Regions from separate parts of the Candidatus Syntrophocurvum alkaliphilum genome, predicted to be linked through region 1. Evidence: a T-box and tRNA genes for the amino acid it is inferred to sense, from the RefSeq annotation. Region 1 holds a T-box; the other holds one or more tRNA genes.

The links. A T-box is a leader RNA that pairs with one kind of tRNA and senses whether it is charged. The one in region 1 lies ahead of ileS (isoleucine--tRNA ligase), so its partner is inferred to be a tRNA-Ile.
Region 2: it encodes a tRNA-Ile, which carries the amino acid that the T-box ahead of ileS (isoleucine--tRNA ligase) is inferred to sense. The anticodon was not compared.

The regions. Positions count from the first base shown of each region.
Region 1 is NZ_CP046457.1:1,091,157-1,094,830, reverse strand. Features, by position in the region: gene SYNTR_RS05360 (DivIVA domain-containing protein) at 1-332, shown strand, start outside; gene nth (endonuclease III) at 615-1,211, shown strand; T-box leader at 1,334-1,546, shown strand; gene ileS (isoleucine--tRNA ligase) at 1,600-3,674, shown strand, end outside.
Region 2 is NZ_CP046457.1:2,049,656-2,053,329, reverse strand. Features, by position in the region: gene SYNTR_RS09870 (2-oxoacid:acceptor oxidoreductase family protein) at 1-128, shown strand, start outside; gene SYNTR_RS09865 (4Fe-4S dicluster domain-containing protein) at 121-387, shown strand; rRNA gene SYNTR_RS09860 (16S ribosomal RNA) at 726-2,303, shown strand; tRNA gene SYNTR_RS09855 (tRNA-Ile) at 2,387-2,463, shown strand; tRNA gene SYNTR_RS09850 (tRNA-Ala) at 2,497-2,572, shown strand; rRNA gene SYNTR_RS09845 (23S ribosomal RNA) at 2,799-3,674, shown strand, end outside.

The DNA of each region.
Region 1 (3,674 bases):
TAGAAAAATATCGCAAAATAGAGGAAACAATGAATAATAGTCTGGTCTTAGCACAACAAACTGCTGAAGAAGTTAAAAATAATGCTCAAAAGGAAGCAGATTTAATTTTAGAAAATTCAAAAAGAAAAATTGCAGAAACTCTTATGATATACCAAGAAATTATAAAAAGGTTAAACTTATTTAATGCTGAATTAAAATCGCAGGTTAATGGTCAATTAGAGTTGTTAGAGAAAAATGAAAAAAAAGTTGAAGAATTATCAAACTTTTTTTATGCCAAAGATATTAAAGATGTTTTAGAAAAACTTGAAAAGGCTACATTAGTAGAAAACTAATTAATTTTTAAAACAAATTATTGATTTAACTGCAAAAAACTAAATTTAGACTATGGAATCGGCTGAGCAAACATCCTTGCTACTTAAGGACTTAAGTTAGCTCAGCCTTAAGTTTTTTGTAATTACTTTTTGCAGCAGAATCAATTTTTAATTTCAAGTTTTTACTATTACTTTGTACAATATAACCCATTTTGTGCAATCAATATATAGTTTTTGCCAAAAACATAAATTTAATAATCTTATAATTATTTTAGGTGAGTTATGAAAAATTCGATAGAAATTATGAATACTTTAGAAAATGAGTACCCTTTAGCTGGTACAGAACTTGAATATTCCAATCTTTTTGAATTATTAATATCCATAGTCTTATCAGCTCAAAGTACAGATTTTCAAGTAAATCGTGTTACAAAAAGACTTTTTAAAAGGTTTAAGGGAGTTGATGACTTTGCTAACGCAAACATTAACGAGTTAGAAAACCTTATAAAAGGTGTAGGAATATATAAAAATAAGGCAAAAAACATTAAACACCTTGCGATTATTTTACGAGATAAATATAATGGCAATATTCCTAATGATTTTAATGAACTAATCAAACTACCAGGGGTTGGACGAAAGACTGCTAATGTATTATTATCAGTTGGATTTAATTATCCTGCATTAGGTGTAGATACTCATGTTCAAAGAGTTTCTAATCGTTTAGGGCTAGTCAAAGAAAAAAACCCAGAAAAAACCGAACTAATGTTAAAGCACATATTTCCAAGAGAAAACTGGACAAAAATTCATCATTTACTTATACATCATGGACGTAAAGTTTGTAAAGCGAAAAACCCTGATTGTTTAAACTGTGTTTTGAACAATTTATGTAGTAAAATAATATAATATTTATAAAAAGCTCTAATATGGTAATAATATACAATAAATATTTAAAAGATAAATAGATATTGTTGTTTTGATTTTACCAATATGCTAAAATAATAACGATTTTACAATATTTAATATTTTTAAGGGCTAAGATCAGGAGAGTAGACAATTTTAGCAATCACAGAGAGTCTGGAGTTGGTGCGAGCCAGACATTGTTATTTTGTACGAAAATCACCTGTGAGCTTTCATAGCTGAATTATAGTAGGTTAGAACGTTTGCTTGCGTTAAAAGCAATAAAGTGGCATCTATATGCTATTAGGGTGGTACCGCGGAACATACCTTTCGTCCCTTTGGATGAAAGGTTTTTGTTAATTATAAATAAAAATTGGTGAGGTGGTTTTATCAAATGGCAAAGGGTAAATATGATTCAACATTAAATCTTCCTAAAACTGATTTTCCTATGAGAGCTAATCTTCCTACACGGGAGCCGGAAACAACAGAATTCTGGGAAAATAACAAAATATATGAAAAACTACAACAAAAAAATGAAGCAAAACCTACATTTATTTTGCATGATGGTCCTCCATATGCTAATGGTGATATACATTTAGGTCATACGCTAAATAAAGTTTTAAAGGATATTATTGTAAGACAACGCTCTTTAAATGGGTATAATGCTCCATATGTTCCCGGCTGGGATACGCATGGTTTACCAATTGAACAACAAGCTATTAAAAATATGGGGTTAGATAGAAATAAAACGGATGTAGTTGAATTTAGACAACATTGCAAAGATTATGCATTAAAGTATGTTGATATACAAAAAGATCAGTTTAAACGTTTAGGTGTTATTGGGGATTGGGATAACCCTTATATTACACTTAATCCTGAATTTGAATCTGTCCAAGTCAAAGTTTTTGGTGAAATGGCTAGTCAAGGTTATATTTACAAAGGATTAAAACCAGTATATTGGTGTGGTGATTGTGAAACAGCTTTAGCTGAAGCAGAAGTAGAATATAATGACAAGGTTTCACCGTCTATTTTTGTGAAGTTCCCTGTTACTGATGGTAAGGAGGTAATTCCTTCTGATTCTTATATTTTAATTTGGACAACTACTCCTTGGACGATACCAGCAAATACTGGAATAAGTGTTAATCCTGAATTAGATTATGTAGTATGTAATGTTAATGATGAAAAATATGTATTTGCTAAAGGACTTTTAGAAAGATTAGTTGAGGAATTTGAGTGGAGCAATGTAGAAATAATTTCAGAGCTAAAGGGTGAATTGTTAGAACTAGTAGTTTGTAAACATCCTATATTCAATAGAGATTCATTAGTGATTTTAGGTGACCATGTTAATCTAGATGCAGGTACTGGATGTGTTCATACAGCACCTGGTCATGGTGAAGATGATTTTTTTGTTGGACAAAAATATGACTTGCCAGTTATTTCTCCGGTTGATAATGGTGGATTATTTACGGATGAGGCTTATCAATTTGCTGGCTTATACGTTCAAGATGCTAATGCAAAGATAATAAGCGAACTAGAAGATCTAAATATGCTTGTAAATAAATCGAATATGAAACATCAATATCCTTTCTGCTGGAGATGTAAACATCCTATTATTTTCAGAGCTACAGAACAATGGTTTGCTTCAATTGATGGTTTTAGAGAGAATGCATTAAACGCTATTGATTCAGTGCAATGGATACCAGCATGGGGTAGAGAGCGTATATATAATATGGTTAGAGACCGTGGTGATTGGTGTATTTCTAGACAACGTACTTGGGGTGTACCTATTCCTATATTTTATTGTAATGACTGTGGTGAAAGTATAGTTAATAATGATACTATAGCTCATATTAGTGATTTATTTGCTAAACACGGTTCTGATATATGGTTTGAAAAAAATGCCAATGATCTTGTGCCTACAAATTTAAAATGTGACTGTGGTAATAACAATTTCCGCAAGGAAACAGATATTATGGATGTATGGTTTGATTCAGGTTCAAGTCATATGGCTGTATTAGAAACAACTGAAGGCTTAAGCTGGCCTGCTGATCTTTATTTAGAGGGAAGTGACCAACATAGAGGCTGGTTTAACTCGTCCTTATCAACTGCTGTAGCTGTTAAAGGAACTGCTCCATATAGAAGTGTTTTAACTCATGGTTTTGTTGTAGATGAAAAAGGACGCAAAATGTCTAAATCCTTAGGAAATGTTATAGATCCATTGAAAATGATCGACCAAATGGGAGCGGATATTTTAAGATTATGGGTTGCTTCAGCTGATTATAGAAGTGATGTTGCAGTATCAAAAAATATTATTAAACAATGTGCAGAAGCTTATCGTAAAATTAGAAATACCTGTAGATTTATTTTAGGAAATATATCTGACTTCGATCCTAACAATGATAAAGTGCCCTATGAACAGTTAACTGATTTAGATAAATGGGCATTGTTAAAAATGGATAAATTGAATAG
Region 2 (3,674 bases), 960 kb from region 1:
TAGAAAGCAAATTAATGCATAAATTTGAACAGAATCCAGATTTAAGGGATTTAAACTATAAGGCTCTTGAAATAGGCAGAAAGATGGCAGAGGAGTCGATAAAGGAAGAGGTGTCTAGAAATGCCTAATAAAATAAAGCCAATTATATTTGATTTAGAAAAAGCAGTTTTTCATATTATTCCACAGTATTGTAAAGGGTGTGGGCTGTGTAAAGAAAAATGCCCTAATGATGTACTAATATGGTCAGATAAATTAGGCGTTTATGGCACACCAATTGTTACCCCAAAAGACGAAGATAGCTGTATAGCATGTAATATATGCGAGCAAGTCTGTCCTGATTGTGCCATAGTAATTAAAAAGAAGAAAAAGAAAAAAGCAATAATTTAAAATTATAAAACCCCGTATTATGGAGAGAAAAGCTTTTAAAAGTAAATATTTTAAATAAAAACATTGTCAAAGTTAGTCTCACATTATATAATGTTTTACGTAAGTTATTGATCAATTTACAACATTAATTTCCAGTCAATTTAACTAAAAAACATCTACAAAAAAACTTGACATATAACTTACAGGGTGATATTATAATTCTTGCGCGCCAGAGAGAGGCGGCAACGATCTTGATAAAACTGAACAGCTGAAAGAATTAGTGCGAAAAGGTCTTAAGGTAATTAAGACCGGCCAGTTAATAAAGAGTTTAAAGCCGATCAAACGGTTAAAAGATAATTTTAATGGAGAGTTTGATCCTGGCTCAGGACGAACGCTGGCGGCGTGCCTAACACATGCAAGTCGAACGGAGTCATTAGACGGAAATTTTCGGATGGAAGTTTAATGTACTTAGTGGCGGACGGGTGAGTAACGCGTGGGTAACCTGCCCATAAGAGGGGGATAACACCGGGAAACTGGTGCTAATACCGCATAAGCTATACGAGTGAAACTCTTGTATAGTAAAGATGGCCTCTGATATAAGCTATCGCTTATGGAGGGACCCGCGTCTGATTAGCTAGTTGGTGAGGTAGAGGCTCACCAAGGCAACGATCAGTAGCCGGCCTGAGAGGGTGGACGGCCACACTGGGACTGAGACACGGCCCAGACTCCTACGGGAGGCAGCAGTGGGGAATATTGCGCAATGGGGGAAACCCTGACGCAGCGACGCCGCGTGAGCGAAGAAGGCCTTCGGGTTGTAAAGCTCTGTTTTAAGGGACGAAGATACACCTGAGTAACATATGGGTGTAGTGACGGTACCTTAATAGAAAGCCCCGGCTAACTACGTGCCAGCAGCCGCGGTAAGACGTAGGGGGCGAGCGTTGTCCGGAATTACTGGGCGTAAAGAGCGCGTAGGCGGAAACTTAAGTCAGTTGTGAAAGACCGGGGCTCAACCTCGGGGTTGCGACTGAAACTAGGTTTCTTGAGGGCAGGAGAGGGCAGTAGAATTCCTGGTGTAGCGGTGAAATGCGTAGAAATCAGGAGGAATACCAGTGGCGAAGGCGACTGTCTGGACTGACCCTGACGCTGAGGTGCGAAAGCGTGGGTAGCAAACAGGATTAGATACCCTGGTAGTCCACGCCGTAAACGTTGGATACTAGGTGTAGGAGGTATCGACCCCTTCTGTGCCGCAGCTAACGCAATAAGTATCCCGCCTGGGGAGTACGGTCGCAAGGCTGAAACTCAAAGGAATTGACGGGGGCCCGCACAAGCGGTGGAGCATGTGGTTTAATTCGATGCAACGCGAAGAACCTTACCAGGTCTTGACATCCAACGAATCTTTAGGAAACTAGAGAGTGCCTACGGGAGCGTTGAGACAGGTGGTGCATGGTTGTCGTCAGCTCGTGTCGTGAGATGTTGGGTTAAGTCCCGCAACGAGCGCAACCCTTGCTATTAGTTGCTAACAATACGGATGAGCACTCTAATGGGACTGCCTGTGACAAGCAGGAGGAAGGTGGGGATGACGTCAAATCATCATGCCCTTTATGATCTGGGCTACACACGTGCTACAATGGATGGTACAGAGAGAAGCGAGGCCGCGAGGTGGAGCGAATCTCAAAAAGCCATTCTCAGTTCGGATTGGAGTCTGCAACTCGACTCCATGAAGTCGGAATCGCTAGTAATCGCGGATCAGCATGTCGCGGTGAATGCGTTCCCGGGCCTTGTACACACCGCCCGTCACACCACGAAAGCTGGCAACACCCGAAGCCGGTGAGCCAACCTCTTAAATGAGGAAGCAACCGTCGAAGGTGGGGTTAGTAATTGGGGTGAAGTCGTAACAAGGTATCCGTACCGGAAGGTGCGGATGGATCACCTCCTTTCTAAGGAGACCTGAAGATGAAATAATTCTTCATATCCTAGGTCGAAGCTAATTCTTTTCAGCTGTTCGTTTTATATATATCATGGGCCTATAGCTCAGTTGGTCAGAGCGCACGCCTGATAAGCGTGAGGTCGATGGTTCAAATCCATCTAGGCCCACCATCAAAAAAACTATAAAGTTATTCACATTTTTGTGGGGGTGTAGCTCAGTTGGGAGAGCACCTGCCTTGCAAGCAGGGGGTCAGGAGTTCGAATCTCCTCATCTCCACCATTTTACTTTTATTAAAACTAGAAGTTTTAATAAAAAATTTTTAATTCTTAATTCTTAATTTTGAATTATTGATGAAAAAGCAAAAGCTTTTTCTTCTTTAATTAAAAATTAAAAATTCAAAATTCGCACCTATAGGTGCGTAGAGTTCTTTGAAAACTGCAAACATGAGTAGGTAAAACACAATTTCACTTAACGAGTGAAGAGAAGTTCTTAATAGCGTGAATTAGGTCAAGATATTAAGGGCGTACGGTGGATGCCTAGGCGCTAAGAGGCGAAGAAGGACGTGGCAAGCGGCGAAACGCCACGGGGAGCTGCAAGCGAGCGTAGAACCGTGGATATCCGAATGGGGAAACCCGTTAGAGGCAAACCTCTAACATCCTTACCTGAAAACATAGGGTAAGGAGGCAAGACCCGGTGAACTGAAACATCTAAGTAACCGGAGGAAGAGAAATCAAAACGAGATTTCCTAAGTAGCGGCGAGCGAAAGGGAAAGAGCCCAAACCTAATATGTGTAAGGCTGCAACCGTTGCATAATAGGGGTTGAGGGGCTATTTAGGAACAACTTGCAGGTTGTTCAAAGCTTAAACTAACTAGTTAGGCGAACGTATCTGGAAAGATAGACCACAGAGAGTGAAAGTCTCGTAGCTAAAAACAAGTTAGAGCTTAAAATAGACCCCGAGTACTGCCGGACACGTGGAACCCGGTAGGAAGCAGGGAGGACCACCTTCCAAGGCTAAATACTCCTTAGCGACCGATAGAGAAGAGTACCGTGAGGGAAAGGTGAAAAGCACCCCGGAAGGGGAGTGAAACAGAACCTGAAACCGTATGCCTACAAGCAGTAGGAGCCCGATTAAAACGGGTGACTGCGTACCTTTTGTATAATGGGCCAGCGAGTTATGGTATTAAGCAAGGTTAAATCTAGAAAGGATGGAGCCGTAGCGAAAGCGAGTCTTAAAAGGGCGATGAGTTTAATGCTGTAGACCCGAAACTGAGTGACCTATCCATGGCCAGGATGAAGCGATGGTAACACATCGTGGAGGTCCGAACCAGAGTACGTTGAAAAGTGCGTGGATGAGCTGTGGATAGAGGTGAAATGCTAATC